2 regions of the Pseudarthrobacter sp. MEB009 genome follow, and region 1 is predicted to be linked to the other one. Evidence: riboswitches for the same ligand, from Rfam matches in the RefSeq annotation. Region 1 holds a riboswitch; the other holds the start of a gene.

Region 1 (14,013 bases):
ACCAGATGGTGAGTACCATCGACGCCCGGCTGCTGCCCGGTTCCTCCCGCGCCGAAGCAGTGGCGGCCTGCTTTCCGGCCGGTTCCATGACGGGCGCCCCGAAAATCAGTACCATGGCCATCCTCGACCGGCTCGAGACCGGGCCCCGGGGGCTGTACTCCGGCGCCATCGGCTATTTTTCGCTCAACGGGGCCACTGACCTGGCCGTGACCATCCGGACCCTGGTGATCAGCGCCGGCCCCGGCGGCGCCATGGAACTGGGCCTGGGCATCGGCGGCGCTATCACGTCGGATTCCGATCCTGAGGACGAGTACCAGGAAATCCGGACCAAAGCCTACGGCGTCCTGTCCACGCTGGGCGCGCACTTTCCGGACCCCTAGGCGGACGGACCGCTGCTATTGGACTGTCGCCGTCAGCCTGGCCACGTTATCCACGTAGCGGGCGGCCAGCGGCCGGTTGAGCCAGTCGGCAAGCTTCAGCTCGTGGGAAATGCCGCGGTAGGTGTTTTCCACTGCCCGCATCTTGGTGACGATGTCGGCGCCCATCAGCATGACCGAGACTTCAAGGTTCAGCGAGAAGGACCTCATGTCCATGTTGCTGGAGCCCAGCACCGCCACTTCGTCGTCGATCGTGAAGTGCTTTGCGTGCAGGACAAAAGGCGCCTTGTACAGGTAGATGCGCACTCCTGCCTCCAGCAGCGCCTCATAGTAGGACCGCTGGGCATGATGGACCAGGAACTGGTCGCCCTTCTCGGAGACAAAAAGTTCCACCTCCACGCCCCGCTGCGCTGCGGTGGTGATGGCATAGAGCAGGGAATCGTCGGGAACAAAGTACGGACTGCAGATGGAAATCCGCTGCTGGGCCGAGTAGATAAGGGTGTTGAAGAGCCGCAGGTTGTTCTCGGTGATGAACCCGGGACCGCTGGGAACAACCTGTGCCGTGACGTTGCCCGGTGCGGTGTTGGCCGGCAACTGCAGCTGGTCCTCCAGCGACTCGTCCGTCTCGCTGAGCCAGTCCGTGGCGAAAACGACGTTCAGGGTGGTCACGATGGGGCCCTGCAGGCACGCCATCAGCTCCACCCACTCGCGTCCGGCCCGGCGGTGCCGCGCGTTGTTGTAGGAGGGCTCGATCAGGTTCTGCGACCCGGAGAAGGCGATTTCGCCGTCGATCACCATGATCTTGCGGTGGTTCCGGAGGTCCGGCCGGCGCCACTGGCCGTGGATGGGCAGCAACGGAAGCATCCGCTTCCATTGGATTTTGCCCGCCCTCAGCCGCTTCAGCAGGTTGCGGTAGCCGGGAACCCGGAGGGTGCCGATGTGGTCGAACAGGACCCTGACCTCGACGCCGCGCTCTGCGGCCTCCTCGAGGGCCGTGAGGAGGTCGTTGGTGATGTGGTCCGAACTCATGATGTAGAACTCGGCGTTGACGAACTTCCTCGCTTTCCGCACGGCTTCGGTCATGGCCAGGATCGAGTCCGGGTAGCCGGGGATAAGCTCCACGGAGTTGCCGTCCACCATGGGCAGCGAACCCAGCCTGTGGTTCAGTTCACCGGCGGACTTCACCCACTCGGGGCCGTGGTATTCGCTTTCGGCGGCTGCCAGGGAGGATATCCCGGACCGGACCCTGTCGTTGACCTGCTGCTGCTGTTCGCGGCGGCGGCTGGAGAGCCGGAAATTGCCGAACAGCAGGAATAGGACAATGCCGAGGAACGGCACAAAGAAGATGCCCAGCAGCCAGGCCATGGCGGTGGTGGGCCGCCTGTTGCCGGGAATGATGCCGATGGCCAGCACCCTGATCAAAAGGTCCGCCACGGCCAGGAGGGTCACCACCCACCCCGGAGCGGTACCGGCAAGCGAAAACGGCCACAACACGAGCAGACCCCCGGAGAATGAGCGCCCGGCGGACGGATTCCGGCCACGGCGTCAGCCCAGCTTATCCGGGCAACGCCGCACTAAGCTGGAGCCATGACCTCTCCTTCGCCCGTGGTTCTCGTTTTTCTCGACCCTGATGCTCCTGACGGCCGCCTGGCAGACGCGTCGCAGCCCCAGCTGATGGTCACCGATCAGGGCGCCACCCGCGGCGACGGGATCTTCGAGACCATGCTGGCCGTGGATGGCAAGGTCCGCAAGATCCAGGCCCACCTGGACCGGCTGGCCGGCTCCGCCGAAGCGCTGGACCTGGACGTGCCGGACGAGGACCAGTGGCGGCGCGCGATCGCGGCCGGGCTGGGCCAACATCACGTCCAGCATCCGCCGGCCGCGCCGGCAGCAGACGAACTGGCGGTCAAGCTGGTGGTGACCCGCGGTGTGGACGGGGCAGTGGCGCCCACCGCTTGGGTCCAGGTATCACCGGTAGGTGAGCTGGGCCGGCGGCAACGGGAAACCGGCATCGACGTGATCCTCCTGGACAGGGGTTACGACAGTGAAGTGGGGGAAAGGGCGCCCTGGCTGCTGTTGGGCGCCAAAACGCTCTCCTACGCCGTCAACATGGCCGCCCTGCGCCACGCGCACAAGCAGGGTGCCGACGACGTTATTTTCCACTCCTCCGATGGTCGCGTCCTGGAGGGACCCACGTCCACGGTGCTGTTGGCGCATGTGGAAAAGTCCGCGGACGGAACCACCGTCAAACGCCTGATCACACCTCAACTGGACAGCGGCATCCTGCCGGGCACCTCGCAGGGCGCCCTCTTTATCGCCGCGGAAGCCGCCGGCTGGGAGCTCGGCTACGGCCCGCTGGAGCCGCGCGACCTGTTGGATGCGGACGCGGTGTGGTTGATTTCCAGCGTGCGCCTGCTCGCCCCGGTCAACCGCATCGATGGCCAGGAAATCGGCACTCCTGCGCTGCGGAAGGAACTGTCGGACGAACTGAACCTGCTGTTTGCCGGCATCGAATAGGACCGGCGGGCCTTAAACGGGCGTCGGCGCCGCTTCCTGCTTCAACAGCTGGGACTCCAGGCCCGAGAGCAGGATGGTCAGGCCCTGGTCCAGTTCGGCGTACCCGTCGTAGTCAGCGAGGGCAGGGGCCAGCGCCCGGAGGCGGGGGAAGTCCTTGGCCGGGAGCCGGTGCAGGCCCAGCCGCAGGAGGGCCTCATTCTCCTCCGGATCCACCACAAACTCCTGGAGCTCATTGAGGATGTGGCCATACAGGAAGCCGTAATAGGCGCGGTACACGTGCAGCGCATCCGGTGGCTGGAACCCGGCCTCAATGAGAAGTGCCAGGATCTGTTCCAGGGGGCGAAGGGTCCCCAACGGCCGGAGACCCAGCGGGGTGGACAGAGGCCGCGTGACCAGGAGCGGGACCACGTTGGGATGCTCCAACGCAATGAGGCGCAAGCTGTGGGCGATCAGCCTCAGCTGGCCTTTCCAGTTCGGGTCATCGGCATGGACCGGCAGCTCGTTCAGCACCAGTTCCGATACCCCGTCAAGCAGTGCGGCCCGGTTTTCGGCGTAGCGGTAAAGGCTCATCGGGTCCCGCCCCAGCTCCTGTCCCAGGCGCCGCATGGTGAGCGATTCGAGGCCGTCGGCGTCCACCAGTTCAAGGGCCTTGGCGAGCACCACCTCTTTGCTCAGCCTTGCCTTGCGGGACCGGCCGCCTTCGGTGGTTGCGCTCGGGGAAGTCATGGATTCCGTTCCGGACCGGAGCTGTGCTGCCTCCCGGCAAATTGCCGGGCGCTTGCCCGATTCCTGGTCTACAGGTAAAGTCTACATTGTAGATGGAGCATTAGCGCCGCTCAGGGCCGCAACAACCGAAGTTGCCCGCATCAACCCTCCGGCGCCCCGTGCATGGCGCCGGTCATGGCTGCTGTAGCCGAACGGCGGCGCCACGCACTGAGCGAAGGGACGCCATCATGGCACATTCGCAGTTTGACCTTTTTCTCCACGAAGCCACCCACGTCGACCCAGTCAACGAAACCAGCCTCGACCGGGACCGCCTGTACGGGCTGTACACCAGCTGGTGCTTCATCAACCAGCAGGCACCAGGCCCCGAATCCAATTTCTGGACTGCCATGAAGGCCAGGGTGGGCTCTGGCCGGAACGGCCTGCGCATGAAGGGCCCCGCCGCGACGGACTACATCATGGCCAGCTACCCGGGCCTGGTCTAGGAGCACCCACTGGACGGTTCAATGACTGGGATTGCCCCCGGCGTCGGGATCCGGCTGATTGCTGCCACCGACGCCGGGGCAATGTCAGCTGCCTATCTCCGCAACCGGGGGCACCTCGCACCCTGGGAACCGGAACGGCTCGACCCGTTCTTCACTGCCTCCCACCAGTTGGACATCATCCACGCCAAACGGGCGCACCTGTCCGCGGGAACCGAGGTGCCGTGGGTCCTGGTCGACACCGACCAGCCGGGCTCAGAACTTCACGGGGACCGGATAGTCGGCGCCATCACCCTGACAGGGATCGTCCGGGGGCCGTTCCTGAGCGCCAATCTCGGGTACTGGGTGGACCGCGACCTCACCGGCCGGGGCATTGCCACGGCCGGTGTGCGTTACACGCTCGGTTATGCCGGCGCGGAACTGGGACTGCACCGCGTCCAGGCCGCCACGCTGGTCCACAATGCAGCATCCCGTCGCGTCCTGGACCGCACCGGATTCCAGGAGATCGGGCTGGCTCCCAACTACCTCAAGATCGCGGGCAAATGGCAGGACCACCTGCTGCATCAGGTAATTCTGCCCCAGGCGGTCAGCGGCCTGCGGACCGGGCCTACGTGGGAATGATCCGGTAAAGGAACCTGGTCCTGACCATGACCCACAGCAGCCCCAGGAGCACGGCGTAGGCCGCTGTATTCAGCAGGACGTTCTCCTGCAGCAGGGCCGGAATGTTGGCCACCACGGCAATCAGCACCACATGCATGATGAACACATACAGGGTTGCCTGGCCCAACGGAATCAGGAACCACCCCAGTGTCCGCTGCACCGGCTTCCAATACGCCGTCAGGAACGCGTAGGCCGCCACCACCAGGACCAGCACGTTCAGCAACCTGCCGGGTGCCAGGTAGGTGCGGCCGAAAAACAGGTCGTACATGATGCGGTAGGTGGCGTCCGGGATCACGGCGAGCCGGACGTCGAAGCCATTGGCCAGGTACGGGTTGCCCCAGGACAGGAACGCGAAGACAACGGCCAGGACGGTACAGGCAGCCACCACCCAAACCCGGGCCGAGAACCAGGCAATGATGCGGTGCCGGTGGTACCCCGCCACCAGCCCGATCACAAACAACACCTGCCACACCAGCAGGGGGAATGAATCCTCGAACTGCGAGGGGAGCAGCCGGAAACGGGTGGTTGCGCCGGCGGCGTAGGCAGCAATCGATGCACCCAGCACATACAGCCCTTTGCCCCGGCCCAGCGCGGCAAGGATCAGGGGGCTGGCGAGCAGCAGCACCACGTAGAGGCCCATCACGTTGAACTGCCACGGCCCGAACTGCAGCAGCAGGATCGCGGGCAGGATCCCCGGCGGTACGGGGAACTGCAGCAGGGAGCCCATGCCGGCGTAAAGGTCGTAGGTGCGGCCCGCACCGCCATGGCCGGCTCCACCCGTTCCCTGGTCCACGAACGTGGTCAGCACCTCGGAACGGAAAACCGGCAGCAGCGAAAGCAGGAAGACACCGATCAGCACCACAAGTGCCGTCACGTACAGCTTGCCTGCGCGGCGCGACGTCAACTCCAGCACGCGGCCGAAGTCGTCCTTGACGCGCGGCCCGTAGACCATGCCCACCACCAGGCCGGAGAACAGGACAAACAATTCGGCTCCCGAGACGAATCCCACCGCTTCCTGGGTAAACAGTTGGAAGAGGGATGTCATGCCCAGGTGGTTGACCACAACAAAGACGATCGCCATGCCGCGCAGCAGATCCACGCGGGAGTCGCGCTTGGACGGATCGGCATAGGCCCAGGAGGAAGCGTTGTTGATCCGTCCGGGAATCTGCCACAGCGCGGCAAGGAGGATCAGCAAAGCCGCTCCAACACTCCACGCGGCAACGCCGGACAACGTGTTGGGATGCGAATAACTGCCGTCCGTGGACACCTCCGTCACCGGCCCGGTCACCACAGGGGATTTTTTGAGCCGCTCCGAGGCAGCTGCAGCAATGTCCGGTTTCCCCGTCAGCAGCCAGTTAATGCTGGCGACCCCGGTGTCCCTGGTACTGGTCCGCTCATCCCACACAACGGCGGCGGTCCGGGCGAATTCCGCCGACGTCATGGTGCCCACTACCTGGTCCCACCAGTTCACTTTGATGTCGGCCTCTGCGGCACCTCCCGACGCCGGGCTGTAGAAGGCGGCGGTCTGGAGCAGGAACGGCTTGTCCTTGCCGGCTGCATACGTGCCGTAGAAGTCCTCACCGCCGGCCGATGTCAGCATTTCCCGCAACTCACCAGCGCGGGGCAGGGAGTTGACGGCGGCCCCGCCCGAGGTGTCGTCATGGTAGGCACTCAGGCCCACCCAATCAACGGAATCATCGCCCGGATAATACGGCCCGTAGGGGCTGTCGGCACCGTTCCAACTGCCGTCCCCGTTGCTGTCCAGCAGGCTGAACCCGTCGCTTCCCGGACCGGGGGCTGCCCTGCTCCGCTCGAACGGGTAGTCCTTGCCAAGGAAAGGGGCCCACACCATCAGGGCGCCGCCGTCGGACGCCCGGAATTTGCCGGCGAGCGTCCGGAACGCCTCCCGGTACGCTGCCGGTTGCTGGCCCCACTCCACCCAGCTGGAATTCATGTCGGGGGCGAACCGGATCAGGAGCTTGCCCTTGAACCCGCCGGCGAGCGTGCGCACCTCCGCCGCGAAGGCGGCAGCAGAGCCTGAATCCACCTGGTCCAGCGGGACGGTGGGCCGGACGGTGAGCATGGCATGCGCGCCCTGGGCGGACGCCTGGTACAGGAAGCCCTTGAGGTCGTTACGCTCCGCATCCCGGTACGGAAAGTCAATGTCGTGACCCAGGACTGCGGGCCGTGCACCCAGCCGGTCCGCGAAACCTGCGGCGGTATCTTCGCCCCATTCCAGGACGGCGCCAAGGAGGGGCCCGCGGTCGTCCGGAACCGGCGCAGCAGCGTGTGCCGCCCCGGCCGGCAGCCCGATGGCCAGCACTGTCATCATCATCGCTGCCAGCAGGGCAGCACAGGCGCGGAAAATCCGGGTGCCGGGCACGGCAGTGCCGCCACTCCGCGCGGCTGATCGATTGCTGATGGGAACCCCCCGGTCTGAAGCCAGCTGTCGGGGCGGCGCCCCCATGCAAACCTTATCGGTCCGGCCGCCGCGCCAGGACCCCGTGCCCGGCGCGGCTCGGTTACGGAACATGACGACGGCGGCCGTGCGGCACCGGGCAGCAAGTGTTACGTTTTTGGGTAGTAATGAGTACCGGCACTAAGCCCTGACTGGCCGGTCGGCAACCCTCCCTTCCGCGGCGGGGTGCCTCAGGTGAATACTCGGCATATCGACCATTCGAGCTGCAAGCGTGAGAGAAGGAGATCCGTCGTGTCCGACGCACCTGCCCCTGAAGAGAGACTGTCCTACCGCCTCATCAGCGGCCCGGACAACCGCGAGTTCTGCGAGCGGATCTCGGCCGCACTGGCGGAGGGCTACGTGCTGCACGGAAGCCCCGCCGCCACGTACAACGGCGGAGGTGTGATTGTGGCCCAGGCAGTTGTCCTGCCGGCCGCCATCGCCACGGCCGACGCCGCCGCGGCAACCGCAGTGGACAGCCTCGAATTCGACGGCGAGGGGCACGCATGAGCTACGCCGGAGACCTGACCCCGCAGGAGGCATGGGCCAAGCTGGAGCAGGGCGCCATCCTGGTGGACGTCCGGACCGAAGCTGAATGGGCCCATATCGGCATTCCTGACACCAAGGCCACGGACAACGATCCCCTGTTTATTCAGTGGACCTTCCCCGGCGGCGTCCCGAACCCCGCCTTCATCAGCGACCTCAGCCAGCAGGCTCCGGAGGATTCAGCCGCGGAACTGCTGTTCCTGTGCCGTTCCGGGCAGCGCTCCATCGCGGCTGCCACCGCTGCGACGCAGGCCGGTTTCACCTCATACAACGTGCTGGAGGGCTTCGAGGGCGAGCCTGACCGGTATGGCGAACGGACCGTCAACGGCTGGAAGAACCGCGGCCTGCCTACCAACCTGGGAACCAACTAAATGGCTTTTAATGACGACGCTGCCGGTTGGAACGCCGATACGCAGGCGGTCCGCGGTGGCCTGGACCGCACCAACTTCCAGGAGACCAGCGAGGCGCTGTTCCTGAACTCAGGGTTTGTCTATGAATCCGCTGCCGCCGCCGAGCGGGCGTTCACCGGCGAGGACCAGCGTTTTGTCTACTCCCGCTACGGCAACCCCTCGGTAGCCACTTTCCAGGAGCGGCTGCGGCTGCTGGAGGGCACCGAAGCGTGCTTCGCCACGGCCTCCGGAATGTCAGCGGTCTTTACCGCCCTGGGCGCCCTCCTCGCTGCCGGCGACCGCGTGGTTGCCGCCCGGTCGCTGTTCGGTTCCTGCTTTGTGATCCTGAACGAGATCCTGCCGCGGTGGGGCGTGGAAACGGTGTTTGTTGACGGGCCGGACCTGGACCAGTGGCGCGAAGCCCTGTCCCAGCCCACCACTGCCGTGTTTTTCGAGTCGCCATCCAACCCCATGCAGGAGATTGTGGACATCGCCGCCGTCAGCGACCTGGCCCACGCCGCCGGCGCAACAGTCGTCGTCGACAATGTATTTGCCACTCCCCTGCTCCAGCGGTGCGGCCAGTTCGGCGCCGACGTTATTGTCTACTCCGGCACCAAGCACATCGACGGCCAGGGCCGCGTCCTGGGCGGGGCGATCCTGGGCACCAGGGAGTTCATTGACGGTCCCGTGAAGCAGCTCATGCGCCACACCGGGCCTTCGCTTTCCCCGTTTAATGCCTGGGTCCTCAACAAGGGACTGGAGACGATGGCACTGCGGGTCAACCACTCGTCGGCCACGGCCCTGCGGTTGGCCGAGTGGCTGGAGCAGCAGCCGGCGGTCAGCTGGGTGAAATACCCGCTGCTTAAATCGCACCCCCAGTACGGGCTTGCCGCGAAGCAGATGAAGGCAGGCGGCACCGTCCTTACGCTGGACCTGGCTTCGGCTCCCGGGCGGTCGGCCAAGGACGCCGCCTTTGCCCTGCTGGACGGCCTGCGCATCATCGATATCTCAAACAACCTGGGTGACTCAAAGTCCCTCATCACCCATCCTGCCACCACCACGCACCGGGCCATGGGGCCGGAAGGCCGCGCAGCGATCGGGCTGGGCGACGGTGTGGTGCGGCTGTCCGTGGGGCTCGAGGACGCCGATGACCTGATCGGCGACCTGGAGCAAGCGCTCAAGCAGATCTGACGGAACCCGGTCCCGGGGCGGGCTGCCGGAGCTCGTGGGCAGCCGTCGCCCGGACGGCCGCCGTGAGCTGGTTCAGCGCCGGCGAGTCAATTTTCCAGCGCTGCCAGTAGAGGGCCACGTCCACCGGGTGCCCGGGCGCGAGTTCCACCAGCTCGCCGCTGCCAAGCAAGGGCAGGCATTCCGCTTCGGGCAGCAGCCCCCAGCCCATCCCCAGCCGGATGGCCTGGGCAAACTCTGCCGATGACGGGACGTAGTGCCGCGGGGCACCGAGGGCCGTCCCGGTCATCCTGCGGAAGAACCCACCCTGAAGGTCGTCCTTCCGGTCGAAGTCCACCACCGGGGCGGTGCTGCCCGCAACGAGCTCCGGCCCGCCGGGCAACCAGTGCCGGACGTACCCGGGACTGGCTACGGCACGGTATCTCAGCGCCCCGAGTGGCTCGACGCTGCAGCCTTGAACCGGTTCCGGGTTCGCTGTGACGGCGGCGATCACCGCTCCCGTCCGGAGGAATTGCGTGGAATGCTGCTCGTCCTCGCGGCGCAGCTCAAAGGTGACACCCGGCTCCGGGGGGAGGCTTGCCAGCGCCGCCATGAACCAGGTGGCAAGCGAATCGGCATTCACCACCAGCGGGATGGGCGTGCTGGGGCTACCGGCGGCGCCACCGAGTTCGCGTTGCGCGTCCCCTTCCAGTTGCCGGAGCTGGCGGGCGTAGCGCAGCACGGCCTCGCCCGCCGTGGTGGGGCGGGCCGGGTTGGTTCGCTGCAGCAGGATCTGGCCGGCTGCGTCCTCCATCGCCTTGAGCCGCTGCGACACCGCAGACGGCGTGACGTGCAGGGTGCGGGCGGCAGCCTCCAGCGTCCCCTCATCCAGCACTGCGGCAAAGGTCTTCAACTGGTCGAGCTGGAACATCTTCATTAGCTCAGCTTAATAGTCCTAAACATCTTTAGCTGGAGTAATGTCGGGCCCGACCGTAGCTTTGGTTTTATGGACATACTTGTTGGGTTTGGTGCGGCGACGCTTGGTTTCGGCACCGGGCTGGCGCTGATTGTAGCCATCGGCAGCCAGAATGCCTTTGTGCTCCGGCAAGGCATCCGGGGCGAGCACGTGGCCGCCGTTGTCATCGTCTGCAGCGTCTCCGACGCGCTGCTGATTGCCGGGGGCATCGCGGGCCTCGGTGTCCTGATCCGAACCAGCCCGGTGGTGGTGGACGTGGCCCGTTATGCCGGGGCCGCGTTCCTGGTCACCTACGGCGTGCTGGCTGCCCGGCGCGCCATCCGGCCAGGGGTGCTGACGGCGTCAGGTTCCCGGAAGGCACTCAGCGCCGGTGCCGCCCTGTCCACAGTGCTGGCCCTGACCTGGCTCAACCCGCACGTCTACCTGGACACGGTGCTGCTGCTCGGGTCGGTGGCCAACCAGCAGGAGCAGGACCTGCGCTGGTGGTTCGGTGCGGGGGCGATCGCCGCCAGCGGAGCCTGGTTCAGCGCCTTGGGCTTCGGCGCCCGCGTCCTGCGTCCATTCTTTGCCCGGCCATCGTCGTGGCGCTTCCTCGACGGCCTCATCGCCCTGGTGATGCTCACGCTCGGCCTGCGCCTGGCGGCGGGTCTCTGACAGGTGCTTCAGGACTGGCGTACGCGGAGCAGTTCCGGCGTCCCCGCCACGTCAGCCAGCCCTGAAGTGCCGTGCATCGTGACGCCCACGGCATGGATGACCACGGCCCCCAGCCCGCCGTCGTCGGCCGCTGCTTCCTGCACCCGGCGCTGCTCAGCCGAGCCGGTGCCGCGCGCAATGATGTCCTCCGTACCCTGCCGGGCCAGGGCCAGTTCGCCCTGTTCCTGCAGGACCGGTGCCAGGTAGTCCACCAGGGACCGCACCACCGTGACGGCGGGAGCAGGGCGGAAGGTCCCAAAATCGAGGAGTTCCCCGCGCAGCCCGCTGCTGCTGGCCTGCCAGGCCGCCATCCGGAGCAGCACCGTGGGCACCGGGACAGGGTCAATGCCGTCCCGCCACTCCCTGCTGGCCGTTTCCACCAGGGCCCGCACCAGCACCGCAATCAGCGCAGCATCCTCTGCGCGGAGGCAGACGTCCGCCACCCGCACCTCAACCGTGGGGTGGTTCCGGGACAGCCTGGCATCAAAATACAGCATGCCTTCATCCAGCATCACACCGCTGTCCAGCAGCCGGGTCACCACCCGCCGGTAGGCAGGGTACGTCCCGTAAATGCCGGCCGGGCCGGATGTCGGCCAGCGGTTCCAGGCCTGCGTGCGGTAGCTTTCGAACCCGGTGGGCATCCCGTTCCAGAAGGGCGAATTGGCACTCAGCGCCGTGAGGACAGCCAGTTTGTCCCTGATCCGGTCCAGGACGGCGATGCCTTCCTCCGGCGAGGCCACGAAGCTGTGGACATGGAAGCCGCAGGTCAGCTGCTCCTGCGCGGTGAGGCCGAACCGCTCCTGCATCAGCGCGTACCGCGGGTCAGGAGTGGTGTGGGTGGTTGAGGCCAGCGGAGACGTGGCCAGCGCAGCCACCCGGGCGTTGTTCCTGCGGGCGGCCTGGTCTGCCAGCAGCCGCCCGGCCTTGATCTGGGGGAGCAGCCCGGCATGGTCGCCGCACGGACGGGTCTGGGTCTCGATCTGCTCCAGCTTGAGCTCGGCACTGAGCCCCATGCCCTGGCCGGCCGGCGAATCATCGGCGGCCAGGTGCCGGCCGGAGAGGAGCGCATCCGCGAGCGCCAGCGGTTCGCCCGACTCCGGGTCAACGATCAGGAGCTCTTCCTCAACGCCGAATGTTCGCATGCTTACATTGTGCGGCACTTCCCTGCCGGTAACCGGTTCCGGATTGCGGCGGATTCTGCCCAATCAATGCGGTGGGCGGGCGCGGCGTGCGGGCCAGTGGGCGGCGGGGCCCGGGTTTGTCGCGGTTGAGTGGGCAGAACCCGCCGCCCGTTCTCCACATAGGGCACGACGGCGGTGCCCAACCGGCCCAAAAGATGGCTGGCTCGTTCCATGGACCCCCTGGACTACCTGAAATCCGTCGGCGGCGTGGCACGGGTTGGCCTGCTCCGCCGCCAAGGCTACTCGGAGCGCGCGGTGCGGAATCTCGCCATAGCCGGAGCAGCCCAGCCGCGCAAGGGTGTCTGGGCCTTGCCGGACGCCGATCCCGCTTTCCTGCAGGCAATCGTCAGCGATTCGTTGTTGACCTGCGCTTCCGGGGCCATCCGGTACGGGCTGTGGATCAAGGACAGGCCGGTCCGGCTCCATCTGGCGGCCAAACACCGGCGCGGAACGCATCGCCCCAGGCACGGCGGGCTGCGTTTCGAGCCGCATCACCAACTGCCCATCGCCGGCATCGAGGACATTGTGGTCCACGCCCTGACCTGCCTGCCGGAAGTCGATGCGATAGCGATCGCCCAGTCCGCAATGCGCTTCCAGGGTGTGTCCCGGGCTGCGCTGGAAGCCCAGCTGGGCGCCAGGTACTACGGTGTGGCCCGGCGGCGCCTGGCAAAGGCGGACGGCTTGTCCGAATCCGTGCCGGAGATCAGTGCCAGGCTGTTGTTCGACGCGGCGGGGCTTGAGTTCCGCCGACAGGTCCAAGTACCCGGAGTGGGGCGGGTGGACTTTATGCTTGGGGGCTGGCTCATCGTGGAAGTCAACGGCTACCAGTTCCACAGCTCGCGGGACGCCTGGCGCAAGGACATGGCCCGCCTGAACGCCGCGCAGGCCCTGGGTTACGCAACCCTCAGCTTCGCGCCCGAGCAGGTCTGGAACGCCCCCGATGTGGTGCTCCGGGACATCCGGGCTGTGCTGCGGCGGGGCCGTCCTGCCTGATTCTGCACCATCATCCGCCGCTGGCCGGGCCGGAAGCCCGGACTGGCGGGGCCCACCCGGGCCTGGGCGCGGATGATCGTGCAGAATCCGCCGGAACTAGTCCTGGAAGTACTCCACCTTGGCCCCGATGGTGTTCAAGCGCTCCGCGAGGTCCTCGTAGCCGCGCTCAATCACGTAGATGTTCCGCAGCTCGGACACTCCCCGGGCGGCAAGCATGGCCAGCAGCAGGCACGCGGCCGGGCGCAGGGCGGGCGGGCAGCCGACCTCTGCTGCGCGCCACTTGGTGGGCCCGTTGACGTAGATCCGGTGCGGATCCAGGAGCTGCACCTGGGCGCCCAGCCGGTTCAGCTCCGTGAGGTAGATGGCCCGGTTTTCGTAGACCCAGTCGTGGATCATGGTCTGGCCGTGGGCGTTGGCGGCGATCACGGCGAAAAAGGGCAGGTTGTCGATGTTCAGGCCGGGGAACGGCATCGGGTGGATCTTGTCCTCAGGGGCGCGCAGCGCGGAAGGCTTGGTGGTTACGTCCACCAGCCTGGTCCGTCCGTTGCGGGCCACGTATTCGCCGGAAATCTCCAGCTGCTGGCCCATCTGGCCCAGGGTGGCAAGCTCGATCTCCATAAACTCGATGGGAACCCGGCGGACCGTCACCTCGGAGTTGGTCACGATGCCTGCGGTAATAAGGCTCATCGCCTCGATGGGGTCCTCGGAGGGGAAGTACTCGATGTCGGCATCGATGTGCGGCCGGCCTACGATCCGAAGCGTGGTGGTGCCGACGCCCTCGATGCTGACGCCGAGCATCTGCAGGTAGAAGCAGAGGTCCTGGACCATGTAGTTGGGGCTGGCGTTGCGGA
Region 2 (14,013 bases), on a different contig from region 1:
GGTCCGCATCAGCCCGTTCGACAACCAGGGCCGGCGCCAGACGTCCTTCGCCGCCGTCGAGGTCATTCCGCTGATCGAACAGACGGACTCCATCGAGATCCCGGACAACGAAATCCGCGTTGACGTCTTCCGTTCGTCGGGCCCGGGCGGTCAGTCGGTCAACACCACCGACTCGGCAGTACGCCTCACGCACCTTCCCACCGGAACGGTCGTCTCCATGCAGAACGAAAAGTCGCAGCTCCAGAACCGCGCCGCCGCCATGCGCGTGCTCCAGTCCCGGCTGCTGCTGCTGAAAAAGGAGCAGGAAGACGCCGAAAAGAAGGCCTTCGCCGGCGACGTCAAAGCCTCCTGGGGCGACCAGATGCGGTCCTACGTCCTGAACCCCTACCAAATGGTCAAGGACCTCCGCACCGAACACGAAGTGGGCAACACCTCGGCCGTGTTCGATGGCGAGATCGACGACTTCATCGACGCCGGCATCCGCTGGCGCACCGATAACCGCAACGCCGAAAAGTAAACCCCGCGGCGGCGGCCTTGCCGACACGCCATCGGCAAAAAGCATGTGATGCCGGCAACCCTGCGTATAGTCGAGGGGCCGGGGCCCTAATTCCCCCAAACGAAAACCCGTGCACCGGCTGCAGACTGGGCTGCAAGTCTCAGCCATGCCTGCAGGGTACTTAGGGCCATGATCCGATTCGAAAATGTCACCAAGGTCTACGACCAGACAGCCAGGCCTGCGCTGGACGCCGTCAACCTTGAGATTGACCGCGGCGAATTCGCCTTCCTCGTGGGCGCATCCGGCTCCGGAAAATCCACCTTCCTGCGCCTTGTGCTCAAGGAGGACCGGGCGTCCTCCGGTGCGGTGTACGTCGCCGGCCAGAACGTCGCCAAGATTTCCAGTTGGCGGGTGCCGCGCCTGCGCCGCGGCATCGGCGTTGTCTTCCAGGACTTCCGCCTCCTGCCCCAGAAAAACGTCTTCGCCAACGTGGCCTTCGCCATGCAGGTCATCGGCCGAAGCCGCAGCGTCATCCGGGACACCGTCCCCGAGGTCTTGAAGACCGTGGGCCTGGAAGGTAAAGAGCACCGCATGCCGCACGAGCTTTCCGGCGGTGAGCAGCAGCGCGTGGCCATTGCCCGCGCCGTGGTCAACCGGCCCGGCATCCTGCTGGCTGATGAGCCCACCGGAAACCTCGACCCCACCACATCCATGGGCATCATGGGCATCCTGGACAAGATCAACCAGAACGGCACCACCGTGGTGATGGCCACGCACGACGACGACATCGTCAACGAGATGCGCAAACGGGTGGTGGAACTCAAGAACGGCGTGGTTATCCGCGACGAGGCCAAGGCCCTTTACACGTCCATGATTCCCGTGGTGGGCCAGTCCCGCCGGCTCAAGGATGCCAGTGGTCGGGAAACCCCGGACGAGGCGCCCGGGGAAAGCGGGGCACAGCGGTGAGGCTCGCATTCATCCTCAGCGAGATCGGCAGCGGCCTGCGCCGCAACGTCTCCATGGTGGTCTCGGTCATCCTGGTCACCTTTGTCTCCCTCACGTTTGTGGGCGCGGCCGGCATGTTGCAGATGCAGATCAACCAGATGAAGGGCTACTGGTACGACAAGGTCCAGGTCGCCGTTTTCCTCTGCAGTGACGGCTCGACGGCGGCCAGTTGCGCAGGCGGTCCGGTCACCCCGGAGCAGCAGGACAGCCTGAACACCCTGCTGGAATCCCCGGCGGTGGGCCAGTACATCAACGACTTCGCGTTCGAATCCCGCGAGGAAGCGTACGACCACTTCAAGAACCAGTTCTCCAACTCGCCCATCGTGGACTCCGTCACGCCGGACCAGCTGCCGGCGTCCTTCCGGATCAACATGAAGGACCCGGAAAAATACCAGATCATCAGCGAGACCTTCTCTTCCCAGGCAGGCGTGGAAACGGTCATTGACCAACGACAACTGCTGGAACGCCTGTTTTCCGTCATGAACGGAGCCTCCCTGGTGGCCGTCAGCATCGCCGGCGTGATGATCGTCTGCGCCATCCTGTTGATCGCCACCACCATCCGGCTCTCAGCGTTCAGCAGGCGCCGGGAGACGGGGATCATGCGCCTGGTGGGCGCCTCCAAGACGGTGATCCAGCTGCCGTTCATCCTCGAAGGGGTGATCGCCGCCGTCATCGGCGCCGCCCTGGCCTCAGCCACGTTGTGGGCCGTGGCGCGTTTCTTCCTGGGCGACTTCATGGCCCAGCAGTACCCTGACACGGCGTTCATTTCCGCCGGACAGACCCTCATCCTGGCGCCGGCGCTGCTGTTGCTGGGTGCTTGTTTGGCAGGAATTTCGTCCCTCTTGACCCTTCGCAGATACTTGCGCGTCTAGGCTGTGCAAACCAACCAAGGAATGCTTATGAACGTCATGGCTCAACCTCCCCACGGCCGCCGGTCCACCCGGAGCCGCCAGGCCGCACGCCGGTCCGGCCTCATCAGTGGCCTCCTCGCCGTCGTGCTCGCCGCCGGGCTGGCGTCCTCCGGGCCTGCCGCCATGGCCGACGAGCTCGAGGACCAGCAGGCAGCGCTGCAGGCCGAAGCTGCACGCGTCCAGCAGTCCCTGGAGTTCGTTGATTCGCGCATCGCCAAGGCCGCCGGCGATCTGGTGCTGTACCAGGGCCAGTTGCCCGGCGCCCAGCAGGCACTCCTTGAAGCGCAGGGCCGCGTGGCAGGTGCCGTCAAGGAAGTGGAGGCGCTCTCCGCCCGCGTGGACATGGCCCAGCAGAACAAGGCCAAGATCACGCAGCAGATGGAGTCGGACAAGCAGAAGATCACCGACACGAAAAAGCTGATCGGCCAGATCGCCACCCAGGCCTACAAGTCGGGCGGCGTGCCGTCCAACCTGTCGCTATTCTTCGGTTCCAACACCGGCAGCAGCCTGACGGAAACCATGGACCTCGCGGACCAGGCAATGCGCAGCCAGAACGCCGCCATGGATAAGCTCACCCAGCAGAACGCCACCAACGTCAACTCCCAGGCCCGGCTGCAGGCCGTGGAAGCGGAGATCAAGGAACTCAAGGCCAAGGCCGATGCGGCCCTCGAACGCGAAAAGGCCTTCCGGGACGAGGCCGCAGCCAAAAAGGCCCAGGTGGATCAGCTGATCGCAGACACCACCCGCCTCGACGCCGAACTTCAGGCCGCCAAGCCCGGCATCCAGTCCCAGCTGGCCAGCGTCCAGGCCAGCCAGAACGCAGTGGCCGCTGAAATCGAGGAACGCGACCGCAAACTGCGTGAAGCGTGGGAAGCCGAGCAGCGCCGGATCGCCGAGGCAGCCGCTGCCGCCGCAGCCGCCGCCGCAGCGGCAGCGAACCGCCCCGCCCCGCCGGTGGAAACGTTTGTGCCGCCTGTTGGGTCGCCGTCGGCCTTTGGCCTGCGCCACCCCTTCGCGTCCAGCGTCCCCATCACCTCCGGCTTCGGCTACCGCAGCACCCCGCCCGGCAGCATCGATTTCTACGGCACCGGTGGCTACATGCACACCGGCATCGACTTCGGTGCCCCCTGCGGCACGCCGGTGTACGCGGCTGCGGCCGGCGAAGTCTTCAGCTCAGGTTGGAACTCGGCCGACGGCGGTGGCTGGCGGGTCAAGATCTCCCACGGCCTGATGCAGGGCAACACGCTGAACACCATTTACTACCACAACTCCAGCATCGTGGTCTCGAACGGCCAGCGCGTCTCGCAGGGCCAGCTGATCGCTTATTCCGGCAGTACCGGCAATTCCACCGGCTGCCACGCGCACTTCGAAACCTGGGTGAACGGCCAGGCGATGGATCCGATGCGGCTGCTTTAGGCCCTGCCGTAGACTTGTATGATCCCGCGCCGGCTGGCCGGGGCAACAACCGAGACTGATATTGAGGAGCTTTCCCGTGCCCAAAGAAAGTGGCCGTAAAGTGGTGGCCACCAACCGCAAGGCCCGGCATGATTATCACGTGCTGGATACCTACGAGGCCGGCATCGCGCTGATGGGGACAGAAGTGAAATCCCTGCGCGAGGGCCACGCCTCAATGGTGGACGGATTCTGCACCTTCTACAACGACGAGCTGTGGATGGAAGCCATCCACATCCCGGAGTACAACCAGGGCAGCTGGACCAACCACGCTGCCCGCCGCCGCCGGAAGCTGCTGCTGCACCGCGAAGAACTGACCAAGATCTCGCACAAGATCAGGGAAACCGGCTACACAATCGTCCCGCTCCAGCTCTACTTTGTGGACGGCCGGGCCAAAGTGGAGATCGGGGTGGCCCGCGGCAAGCGCGAGTACGACAAGCGCCAGACGCTCCGCGAGCAGCAGGACACCCGTGAGGCCCAGCGGGAGATGCGGGAGCGCAACCGCCGCCGCTAGGAATGAAACCGGCGGATCATGCGTTAGTATAGGTAGTCCGGTGGGCTTGCCCACCGGTTTGATAACAAAATACGGGGATGATCGGTTTCGACGATGTTAGTCGCGACAGGTGAAGCGGGCCGAGGATGCAGAATTATCTCGTAAACGCTGTCTGCAAAACAATAATCGCCAATTCAAAACGCGATGACTTTGCTCTTGCTGCCTAAGCAGTAAGACCAGTCCGTCAGCCCGAGGTTGCTATTGCCCCGGATGCTGGCGTCATTTAGATAGCCACTGCTGTTTGCCCCCGTCATCGGGGTAAACGGGACACTTTGATGACTGGGCCCGGATCGGCCAGCTGTTTGCAGCATGGCCGGGGCCGAGAAAGTCCGACGCAAACTGCGCCCGGAGAAGCCCTGACAACACGACATCGGACGGGGGTTCAATTCCCCCCATCTCCACATTTTGCTGTGCCGCGAGGCAACGCAGTACGGCCCGGACTCTTGTCCGGGCCGTACTGCGTTAACCAGGCTGACCCTCAGCGCTTCTTAAGGTGCGCCACGGGGTCCGGCGCACCGTCCAGGGGAGTCCTGGTTTTCTTCTCGGCGCGCTTTTGTTTAATGGTTTTAACCGGCTTTTTGGTCATGTGCCGGTGTGGTGACTTGTCAGGCATGGCGGGCTCCCTCGGCGAATCGGGACACCACGTGCCCCTCCTCGTAAAATACGCCTGTTTGTCGCGGAAGGAAATGCCCTGGGTCAGGCCGGTGCCTGGACGTCCACCACACCAACAAAGCGTGTTCCGACGCCGTCGAATTCGGTCCTGACGAAGCCCGCGGGCCGCTCCGGGACCTCCTGCTTGGTGTGGTGTTCGCAGGCCACAAAACTGAAGTCCGGCCACCATTTTTTCGGCCGGGCCGCTTCCTCATAGCCGCAGACGGTGCACTCCAGGTGCACCCAGACCGGACGCTTGCCGGTGCGGTTTGCGCGGGACTGCACCAGCCACGGGGGAGGGGCGTCCAGGATCGCTCCCAGCTCCGCTTCGCTCATCCATTTGGGCAGGCCATGGCGCTGTGCCATTTCCAGGGGTATTTCGAGGGCAATTGCCGCGTCACGTCTGCTGATCATCAGGTACAACTTTACGGGAGCCCACCAAATCAGTCCGGTCTGGTGGGATTGCCGGGCGTCCGGCTAGCCGGTAACGGCCATGCCGGCAGCGGCAGCCGCAACGCCCAGGGCCAGGTTGGCCGTCACGTTCACCGCGGCAGCCCCGTAACGGGCTTCGCTGATCAGGCGCACCGTAGCGGTGGTCCACGAGCTGAACGTGGTCAGGCCGCCGGCCAGGCCGGTGGCCAGGGCGGTCTGCCACTCACCGGCCAGTCCCAGTCCGCCGGTCACCCCCGCGGCGGCTCCGATCACAAAACAGCCCACCACGTTGACCAGCAGGGTTGCCCAGGGCCAGTGCCGCGCGCCATTGCCCGCTTCCGCCTGGCGGGCCGCCTGCTGGGCGAACCAGCTGTCTGCCGCGAACCGGAGGAGGGCCCCGGCTACCCCGAACAAGCCCACCAACAGCGCGGCGGTCATGGCTGCTCGTTCCGGGTCCGGGACGCCACTTTGCCGAGCTGCCAGCCTGCACCTGCGGCGGCCAGCCCCAGCACCAGGGAAAGGGCCAGGTACGCCGCCCACACCACATGCGCGCCGGACTGCGCCAGCCGGTCCACGGCGAAAATTACTGCGGAGAAGGTGGTGAAAGAGCCCAGCAGGCCCGGTCCCAGCCCTGCCCGCAGCCAGAAGGGAGTATGCGGGCGGTTCAGCCAGAAAGTGGTCAAGGCAGCCAGGAGGAAGCTGCCGCACACGTTGATTCCGAGCGTGGCCCAGGGGACACCGCCCGGAACATCAGGGAAGGCGAGGCCGAGGCCGTACCGCAGCTCGCTGCCCACCAATCCGCCCACAGCCACCGCCAGCCATGCCGGCGCCGCAGGCATACCGGGGCGGCTCATGCGGGGGCGGTGCCGCGCAACAGCCCCTGGCGCGGTCCGTGCGTCACGTCAGCTGCCCACCAGGAGGCAACCTTGGTGCGTTTGCTCGCTGTGCACCCAGAGCGCCGAGGTGATTTCGTCAGCGAGGTCAAACTCACGGCTGTTCCCAACGCCACCGATCCGGACCACCAGGGCACCGCCGAACGGCCGGCGGCCCACCACCTCCACTTCGGCGTCCAGGTCGATCCGCTCGGCGGCCAGGTACCGCAACAATTCAGGGTTATCGTCACTGATCCGGGTGATTCTGCCGGTGTGGCCCTCATCCAGCCCGGAAAGCAGGTGGGCGGCAGGCATCAGCACCTCACCGGACGCCGTGGGAATGGGGTCGCCGTGCGGATCGCGGCGGGGATCGCCCAGTTGGGCGGCGACGCGTTCGATGAAAGTGTCCGAGACGGCGTGCTCCAGCAGTTCGGCTTCGTCGTGGACCTCGTCCCAGCTGTAGTTCAGCTGCTGGACCAGGTACGTCTCAATCAGCCGGTGGCGGCGGACCATGGCAAGGGCCAGGCGCAGGCCCGGGCCCGTCAAGGTAATGGCGCTGTAGGGCTTGTGGTCAACGAGGCCCTGGTCCTTGAGCTTGCGGACCATCTCCGAGACGGAGGAGTTGGCCACACCCAGGCGCTGGGCCAGCTGCGAGGAGGTGATGGGTTTGTCCTGCCACTCGGTAAACGAGTAGATGACCTTGACGTAGTCCTCGATCGAGGAGGAGGGCGCGCTGGTCTTCACAGCATCAAGCTTACCGGGTACTGCACCGCCGCTGGCCGGCAACGAGATTCACGCCGCCGTGGCCCGCCATGCCAGGGTCAGGTAGGGCAGGTCGATGATTTCGCCGTCCCGGTGGCCAAGATGCTCATGCAGGTACCAGTCCAGGTTGGCCAGCACCTTGGCGCGGGTGGGTTCGGAGGCCCTGAGATAGTAGCTGCGCGTTTTGGTGAGCTCCATCAGGCCCGTGGTGGTTACAGGGTCCTGCCACCGGGTCACGTACCCCTCAAGGCCTTGGAATTCAGGCCCGACGGCGGGCCGGTGGCCAGGCTTGTAGACGTCGCCCGCGTGCATGATCCGGGACAGCCGGTGGACCCAGGGAACGGAGGTGTCCAGCTGGTTCCAGACCAGCCCCAGCGTGCCGCCCGGGCGAAGGACCCGGGCGAGCTCCGTGCTGGCCGCAGCTGCGTCGCACCAGTGCCAGGCCTGGGCCACGGTGACGACGTCGAACGCCGCCGCCGGCAGGCCGGTGGCCTCTGCGGTGCCCAGGACAGCCGTGGCACGTGGATAGTGCTCAGCCAGCTGTTCCAGCATGTCCGCGGACGGGTCCACTGCGGTGACGGCCAGTCCTTTGGCCAGGAGCAGTGCGGTGAATTTTCCGGTGCCGGCGCCGACGTCCAAAACCTCACCGGCCGGTGCGGGCACCAGCCAGTCCGCGGCTGCCGCCGGGTAGCCCGGCCGGACCTGCTGGTAATGCTCGCCGCCGTCCTGGAAGCTTTGGCCCAGCTCCTGGCGCCGGTTGTGTTCCAGCTTGGGGCCACCCCGGACCACGCGCGGCCTCCTTCAGTAGATGTCTCTCCTGAATTTACCGCATGGACCCCGCCGGGGCGGCCCGCCGGTTCAGTCGTCCAGGCAGGGGGCCGCGCCGGCGGTGCCCGGCGTGTTGGGGGCCCAGTGCGGGTAGGTCCGGGAATCGTTGGCGGGCACCCAGCGGCCTGCGTCCACCACGTAATCCCAGCCAAGGCCCTGGGTCCGGAGGGCAGAGACGCCGGCAAGGAGACGTTGGGCGTCCTCAAGGCGGGAGCCCACACCAAAGCTGGCCCGCAGCGAACCGGACGGAAGGCCCAGCCGCTTGAGCAGGGGGTGGGCGCAGAAACGCCCGTCCCGGAGGCCCACGCCGTGCTCTGCGGACAGGTAGGCCGCCACCAGACCGGCGTCGTAGCCGGCCACGGAAAAGTTAACCACACCGATGGTGTCCGTCTCAGCGTTGGTGTCCTTGAAGATCTGGTGGACACTCACGCCCTCGATCTGCTGCAGCCCCGCCACCAGGTAGGACCGGATGGACTGTTCGTGGGCGTGCCATTCCTGCGGGTCCAGGGCGGCGATGACCTGCGTGGCACGTGCCAGGGTGGCGGCGCCGAGGACGTTGGGCGAGCCGCCCTCGTGCCGGGCCGGGCCCGTGGCCCAGCTGACGCCGTCGAGCCGTGCTTCCTTGACTGCACCGCCGCCGGCGAGGTGCGGTTTTCCGGCGTCGAGCCAGTCCGGGCGGCCCACCAGGACGCCGGAACCGAACGGGGCGTAGAGCTTGTGGCCGGAGAACGCGAGGTAGTCAACGCCGTCGGCGGTGATGTCTACCCGCCGGTGGGGTGCCAGCTGCGCGGCGTCCACCACAATCCGGGCGCCGTACTGGTGGGCCAGCGCGGCGAGGGCGCGGATGGGCAGGATTTCGCCGGTGACGTTGGAGGCGCCGGTAACCGCCAGGAGGCTGACCCCGCCCTGCTCCAGTTCGCCGCGGACAGCGTCGATGGTGCCGGCCAGGGTGTCGGCGGCCACGATGCTGCGGTGCGGTACACCCTGCCACGGCAGCAGGTTGGCGTGGTGCTCGATGTCCAGGTACAGGACGTCGCCGGTGGGCCGGCCGTCCGTGCTGGGCAGGCACCCTGCCAGGAGGTTCAGCGAGTCGGTGGTGTTGCGCGTGAAGATCACCGAGTCGTCCGGGCGGCCGCCCACAAAGTCCCGCACGATGTTCCGCGCGTTCTCGTACACGGAGGTGCTGATCTGCGAGGCGTAGCCGGCGCCACGGTGCACGCTGGCGTAGTAGGGCAGGATCTCGTTCAGGTAGGCGGAGACCAGGGACAGCGCCGGCGCGGAGGCGCCATAGTCCAGGTTCGCGTAGCGGACATGGCCACCGGCGATCAGCGGCGCCTGGATCTCGGCGCCGGTTACGGCGGCGAGGGGCCTGGCGGCGATGGAGTGGCCGGCCAAAACCGAAGGTGCGGCGGGCGCCAGCGAAGCTGCGGGGGAGACAGTGGCAGTTGTCATGGGGAATCCTCACGTTGACAGGACTCCCTGCAGGGAATCCGCGCTTGCCGTATCCATGTCCGGACCGGCCTGGTCGTCACCCGGGGCACCCCACCGCGAATGGAGGGTTGCCGGCCAGCAAACCGGGGTTTAGCGCTGGCACTCGTGACCTGCTTAAGAGCGTAGGACATGGTGCGGGGTGGTTTGAAGCCAGCCCGAATGTTAAGGGATTTGTTACGCCGCGCCCGTACGCCGGGGCTTTTGTCGAAGAACACGACGGCGGACGCCCCCATCCGGAGGCGTCCGCCGTATATTCTTCGGTCCAGGCAGTCCTAGAGGAGGTCGTCCAGCCCCGGGTTCAGGCGCCGCAGCACCTCGGAATGCAGGATGGAGTTTGTGGCCAGGGCGTTTCCGCCGAACGGGCCGTCCTGGCCCTCCAGGGAGGTAAACCGGCCGCCGGCTTCCACCACGATGGGGACCAGGGCGGCCATGTCGTAGAGATTCAGTTCGGGTTCGCAGGCAATGTCCACCGACCCCTCGGCGACCATGCAGTAGGACCAGAAGTCGCCGTAGGCGCGGGTCCGCCATACGTCCTCGGTGAGCCCCAGGAACTCGTCGAAGTTGCCGCGTTCCTTCCACCCGGTGAGGCTGGAGTAGGACAATGACGCATCGGAAAGGGTGGCGACGTTGGAGACGCGCAGCCTGGTGGCCGAAGCGAGCGAACGGCCCATGTAGGCGCCCATGTCTTTCGCCGCCCACCAGCGTTTGCCCAGCGCAGGTGCGCTGACCACACCCACCACCGGTTCGCCCTCGTCAACGAGCGCGATCAGGGTTGCCCATACCGGGACGCCCCGGACGAAATTCTTGGTCCCGTCAATGGGGTCGATGATCCAGCGGCGTGAGCCGTGGCCGCTGCTGCCGAACTCCTCACCCAGGACGGCGTCGCGGGGGCGGGACCGGGAAAGCTGGCCGCGGATGGATTCCTCGGCTGCCTTGTCCGCGTCGGTGACAGGAGTCAGGTCCGGCTTGGTCTCCACATGGAGGTCCAGGGCCTTGAAACGGCTCATGGTCTGGTCGTCCACGGAATCGGCCAGGACGTGGGCCAGGCGCAGGTCATCGTTGTAGCTGGAAGCGGATTGGATCATGGTTCCAAACTACCGTCTGGCGGCGGTTGTGCTGGGAGGCCCACGTCAGTTGACGCTGCCGAGTTCCTTGGTCTCCTGGGCTTCCAGGCGCGGATCCGCCCCGAGGAGCCGCCGCAGGGAAGAGAGCCGGGCAGCGCCGGTGGGACCTGCCTGGCCGGCGGCCACCCAGGCGTCCAGCCCGCAGTTCACGGCCGCTGCCGTGTGCTTGCAGCCGCGTTCGCAGGCATCGGTGCCGGGGGAGAGGTCCGGGAAGGAACGCAGGATGCGGTCCGGGTCCACCAGTGCCAGGCCAAAGGACCGGATGCCAGGGGTGTCGATGATCCAACTGCCGGCCGGCGCATCTGCCAGCCGCAGGGCCAGGGCGGAGGAGGATGTGTGCCGGCCGCGGCCGGTGACGGCGTTGACGCCGCCGGTGGCCCGCTCGGCTCCGGTCAGCGCGTTGACCATGGTGGATTTGCCCACGCCGGAGTGCCCCAGCATCACAGTGACGTTCCCGTGCAGGAAGGTCCGCAGCTCCGCTACGGCCTCGCTGTCCAGCCGGGCGGACAGGCCATCGTCCGACCTGGCATCGATGCCCGATGCCTTATTGTCCGCGGTGCGGCTGATGATGACCGGGAAGTCCAGGTGCGCGTAATTGGACAGCAGCTCAGCGGGATCCTTGACGTCTGCCTTGGTGATCAGCAGGATCGGTTCGATCCCGGCGTCGTAAGCCGCCGCCAGGGCACGGTCGATGAAACCGGTGCGCGGTTCCGGGTTGGCTGCTGCCACCACGATCACCAGTTGGTCGGCGTTGGCCACCACAGCCCGTTCCACGGGATCTGTGTCGTCCGCGCTGCGGCGCAGCAGCGTGCGCCGGTCCTGGATTTTCACCAGGCGCGCCAGCGTGTCCGGTTCGCCGGAAACGTCGCCCACCAGCGAGACAAAGTCGCCGGCCACCACGGGGTTGCGGCGCAGTTCCCGGGCGCGGGCGGCGATCACCACCCGTTCCGTAGCGGTGTCCTCACCCACCACCGCCGTGTAGCGGCCGCGGTCAACGGTGATGATCCGGCCAGTGACGGCGTCGTCGTGGCTGGGCCGGTCCTTGGTGCGGGGCCTGGAACCTTTTTTGCTGGGCCGGATGCGGACATCCGATTCGTCCCAAGAGTCAGTGCTGCGCGCCAACGCCTGTACCTTCCGTGCCGGTTCCGGCAGGAGAGCCCTGCGCCAGCATCGCGGTCCACAGGTCCGGGAAGTCGGGCATGGTTTTGGCGGTGGTGGCGATGTCCTCCACCTCGACGCCGGCGACGGCCAGGCCCAGGATGGCACCTGCGGTGGCCATCCGGTGGTCAGCATAGGAATGGACGACGCCGGCGTGCAGCGCAGCGGGGCGGATCACCAGGCCGTCGCTGGTTTCCTCGGCGTCGCCGCCCAGGCGGTTGATTTCCGCCACGAGCGCCGCGAGCCGGTCAGTTTCGTGGCCGCGCAGGTGCCCGATGCCGGTGAGCCTGGACGGGGTGTCTGCCAAGGCGCACAGGGCGGCAACAGTGGGGGCCAGTTCGCTGGTGTCGGCGAAGTTTCCGCCCTTGATGCCGGAGCCTGCGGTGACGGTGAGGACCCCGTCCGTCAGCGAGACGCTGGCGCCCATGTCGGCCAGGATGCTGCGCCAGAGATCACCCACCTGCTGCGTGCTGGCGGGCCAGCCGGGAATCCGGACCGTTCCCCCGGATGCCAGGGCTGCGGCCAGGAAGGGCCCGGCGTTGGACAGGTCCTGCTCGATCCGCTGGTCGAAGGCCCGGATGGGACCCGGCGCCACCACCCAGTGGTTGGGCACGGAATCGTCCACCGAGACTCCTGCCTCACGCAGGACAGCCACGGTCATGGAGATGTGGTCAAGGCTGGGTACCGGCTTGCCCACGTGTTCCAGGTGGAGGCCTTCGGTGAACCGGGCCCCCACCAGGAGCAGGGCGGAGACGAACTGCGATGAGGCGCTGGCGTCGATCACCAGGTGGCCGCCGCGGACTTCGCCCGTGCCCTCAACGGCGAAGGGCAGCGAAGAGGGGGTGCCGCCGTCGTCCGCCGTGACCACAACACCGAGCGCCTTCAGCGCCTCGATGATGGTGCCCATGGGACGCTGCCGGGCGTGCGGATCGCCGTCGAAAACGCTGGTCCCCTGCCGCAATGCCGCGAGGGGCGGAACAAACCGCATCACGGTTCCGGCGAGGCCGCAGTCGATGGTTGCCGGGGCAGGCGGCGCGTCCTGCCGCAGCGGGACGACCTCAAGGTCGGGGCCGAAGCTGCCCTCACCCGGGACCTCCGTGATGGTGGCTCCCAGGCTACGCAGGGCCCCGATCATCAGCGCCGAATCCCTGGAGTGCAGGGGCGCCCGGAGCCGCGACGGCCCGTCGGCCAGGGCCGCCAGGACCAGGTACCTGTTGGTCAGGGACTTGGAGCCGGGGACCGTGACGGTGGCATCGACAGGATGCGTGGCGAAGGGGGCGGGCCAAAGCGGAACGGGTGTCCCGGCGGAGTCCAGGGTGGTGGCAGCGGCGGTCATTGTCGGTTTAGGCTCCCGTTGCGTGGTCCACGGCGCGGCGGACTGCTTTGTCAGCGGTGCGCAGCTTCCGGTTGGTGCTCCTGCGTGCGTCGGTGGCGAGGTGCGATGCGCCCTTGCGTGCGTCGGCTGCCAGGTGTTCGGCGCGCCAGGCCAGGCCCGGCTTGCCTGCGGTGTCCACGGATGCCAGCAGCGCCCCGCCGCTCAGGGAAAGGTTTTTCAACAGCTGGTTGCGGCGGTCCTGCCGGCCTTCCTTGCTGCTGATGTCAGCGCTGCGCCACTCCACAAACGTGTTGAGCAGGGAAATGACCGTCAGCAGGGTGGCCGAGACGCGCGAGAACTTACCCAGTCCGAACAGCACACCGGCACCCACCTGCGTTCCGCCGATCACGCGGGCCAGGGTGCGCTCATCCGCCTTGAAGGGCAGCGACGCGGCGGCCTTGCGGAGCAGCGGTGAGAGCTGCTGGGCGGTATCGTCGGCGTTCTTAAGCTTGTCCACTCCAGCAACAACAAAACTGGAAGCCAACATGGGCCGTGCGAGCGTGCGGAAAAAGGACATGGATTTCCTCCTGGGTGGACGGACCGCTCCGTCAGCGGCGCAAGGTGCAGATCCAGTCTTGCACTTTTGGGGAATATTTGCCCGCGGCCGGGGGTTGTTGAGAGCGGGTCCGGAAAGGCCGGACCGCCGGACGCAGAGCGGAGTTGGGCCTTGGCGCGGGTGTTGGATGGAATTGGAAAGGCGGGCCCGGTGGCCCTTGGCGCACTGGCGTCGGAGGCTCCGGGGTTCGGATCGCCGCGGGCGCAACGCCTGACAGTAGACTTGAACGCAATGAACACCCTGGATCCGGCCGTTTCGGCCATGTATGAGGCTTCGCAAGGCGAAGTAAAGGCCGGCGCCGCAGCGCAGCCTGAGTCCGTGCCCGCACAGGCGCCCGGCGCTTCAGC

Evidence for each region. A riboswitch is a leader RNA that binds a small molecule or an ion and turns the genes downstream of it on or off. The one in region 1 is predicted to bind S-adenosylmethionine.
Region 2: another riboswitch for S-adenosylmethionine. It lies ahead of QRN07_RS07800 (aminotransferase class V-fold PLP-dependent enzyme); the one in region 1 lies ahead of QRN07_RS05440 (DUF1737 domain-containing protein).

What each region holds. Positions count from the first base shown of each region.
Region 1 is NZ_JARVTC010000006.1:131,520-145,532, forward strand. Features, by position in the region: gene QRN07_RS05405 (chorismate-binding protein) at 1-380, shown strand, start outside; gene cls (cardiolipin synthase) at 396-1,868, opposite strand; gene QRN07_RS05415 (aminodeoxychorismate lyase) at 1,965-2,894, shown strand; gene QRN07_RS05420 (TetR/AcrR family transcriptional regulator C-terminal domain-containing protein) at 2,907-3,620, opposite strand; gene QRN07_RS05425 (hypothetical protein) at 3,848-4,102, shown strand; gene QRN07_RS05430 (GNAT family N-acetyltransferase) at 4,124-4,720, shown strand; gene opgC (OpgC domain-containing protein) at 4,707-7,094, opposite strand; SAM riboswitch class IV at 7,342-7,456, shown strand; gene QRN07_RS05440 (DUF1737 domain-containing protein) at 7,470-7,727, shown strand; gene QRN07_RS05445 (rhodanese-like domain-containing protein) at 7,724-8,134, shown strand; gene QRN07_RS05450 (O-succinylhomoserine sulfhydrylase) at 8,135-9,343, shown strand; gene QRN07_RS05455 (LysR family transcriptional regulator ArgP) at 9,330-10,256, opposite strand; gene QRN07_RS05460 (LysE/ArgO family amino acid transporter) at 10,326-10,949, shown strand; gene QRN07_RS05465 (glutamate--cysteine ligase 2) at 10,958-12,130, opposite strand; gene QRN07_RS05470 (endonuclease domain-containing protein) at 12,341-13,162, shown strand; gene QRN07_RS05475 (UDP-N-acetylglucosamine 1-carboxyvinyltransferase) at 13,259-14,013, opposite strand, start outside.
Region 2 is NZ_JARVTC010000007.1:411,255-425,267, forward strand. Features, by position in the region: gene prfB (peptide chain release factor 2) at 1-517, shown strand, start outside; gene ftsE (cell division ATP-binding protein FtsE) at 686-1,462, shown strand; gene ftsX (permease-like cell division protein FtsX) at 1,459-2,373, shown strand; gene QRN07_RS07755 (M23 family metallopeptidase) at 2,401-3,828, shown strand; gene smpB (SsrA-binding protein SmpB) at 3,905-4,378, shown strand; RNA gene ssrA (transfer-messenger RNA) at 4,452-4,821, shown strand; gene QRN07_RS07770 (hypothetical protein) at 4,896-5,030, opposite strand; gene QRN07_RS07775 (hypothetical protein) at 5,114-5,482, opposite strand; gene QRN07_RS07780 (fluoride efflux transporter FluC) at 5,546-5,938, opposite strand; gene QRN07_RS07785 (fluoride efflux transporter FluC) at 5,935-6,354, opposite strand; gene QRN07_RS07790 (metal-dependent transcriptional regulator) at 6,403-7,116, opposite strand; gene QRN07_RS07795 (class I SAM-dependent methyltransferase) at 7,165-7,923, opposite strand; gene QRN07_RS07800 (aminotransferase class V-fold PLP-dependent enzyme) at 7,993-9,414, opposite strand; SAM riboswitch class IV at 9,450-9,564, opposite strand; gene hisN (histidinol-phosphatase) at 9,726-10,538, opposite strand; gene rsgA (ribosome small subunit-dependent GTPase A) at 10,584-11,699, opposite strand; gene aroA (3-phosphoshikimate 1-carboxyvinyltransferase) at 11,683-13,071, opposite strand; gene QRN07_RS07820 (DoxX family protein) at 13,079-13,627, opposite strand; gene QRN07_RS07825 (sigma-70 family RNA polymerase sigma factor) at 13,898-14,013, shown strand, end outside.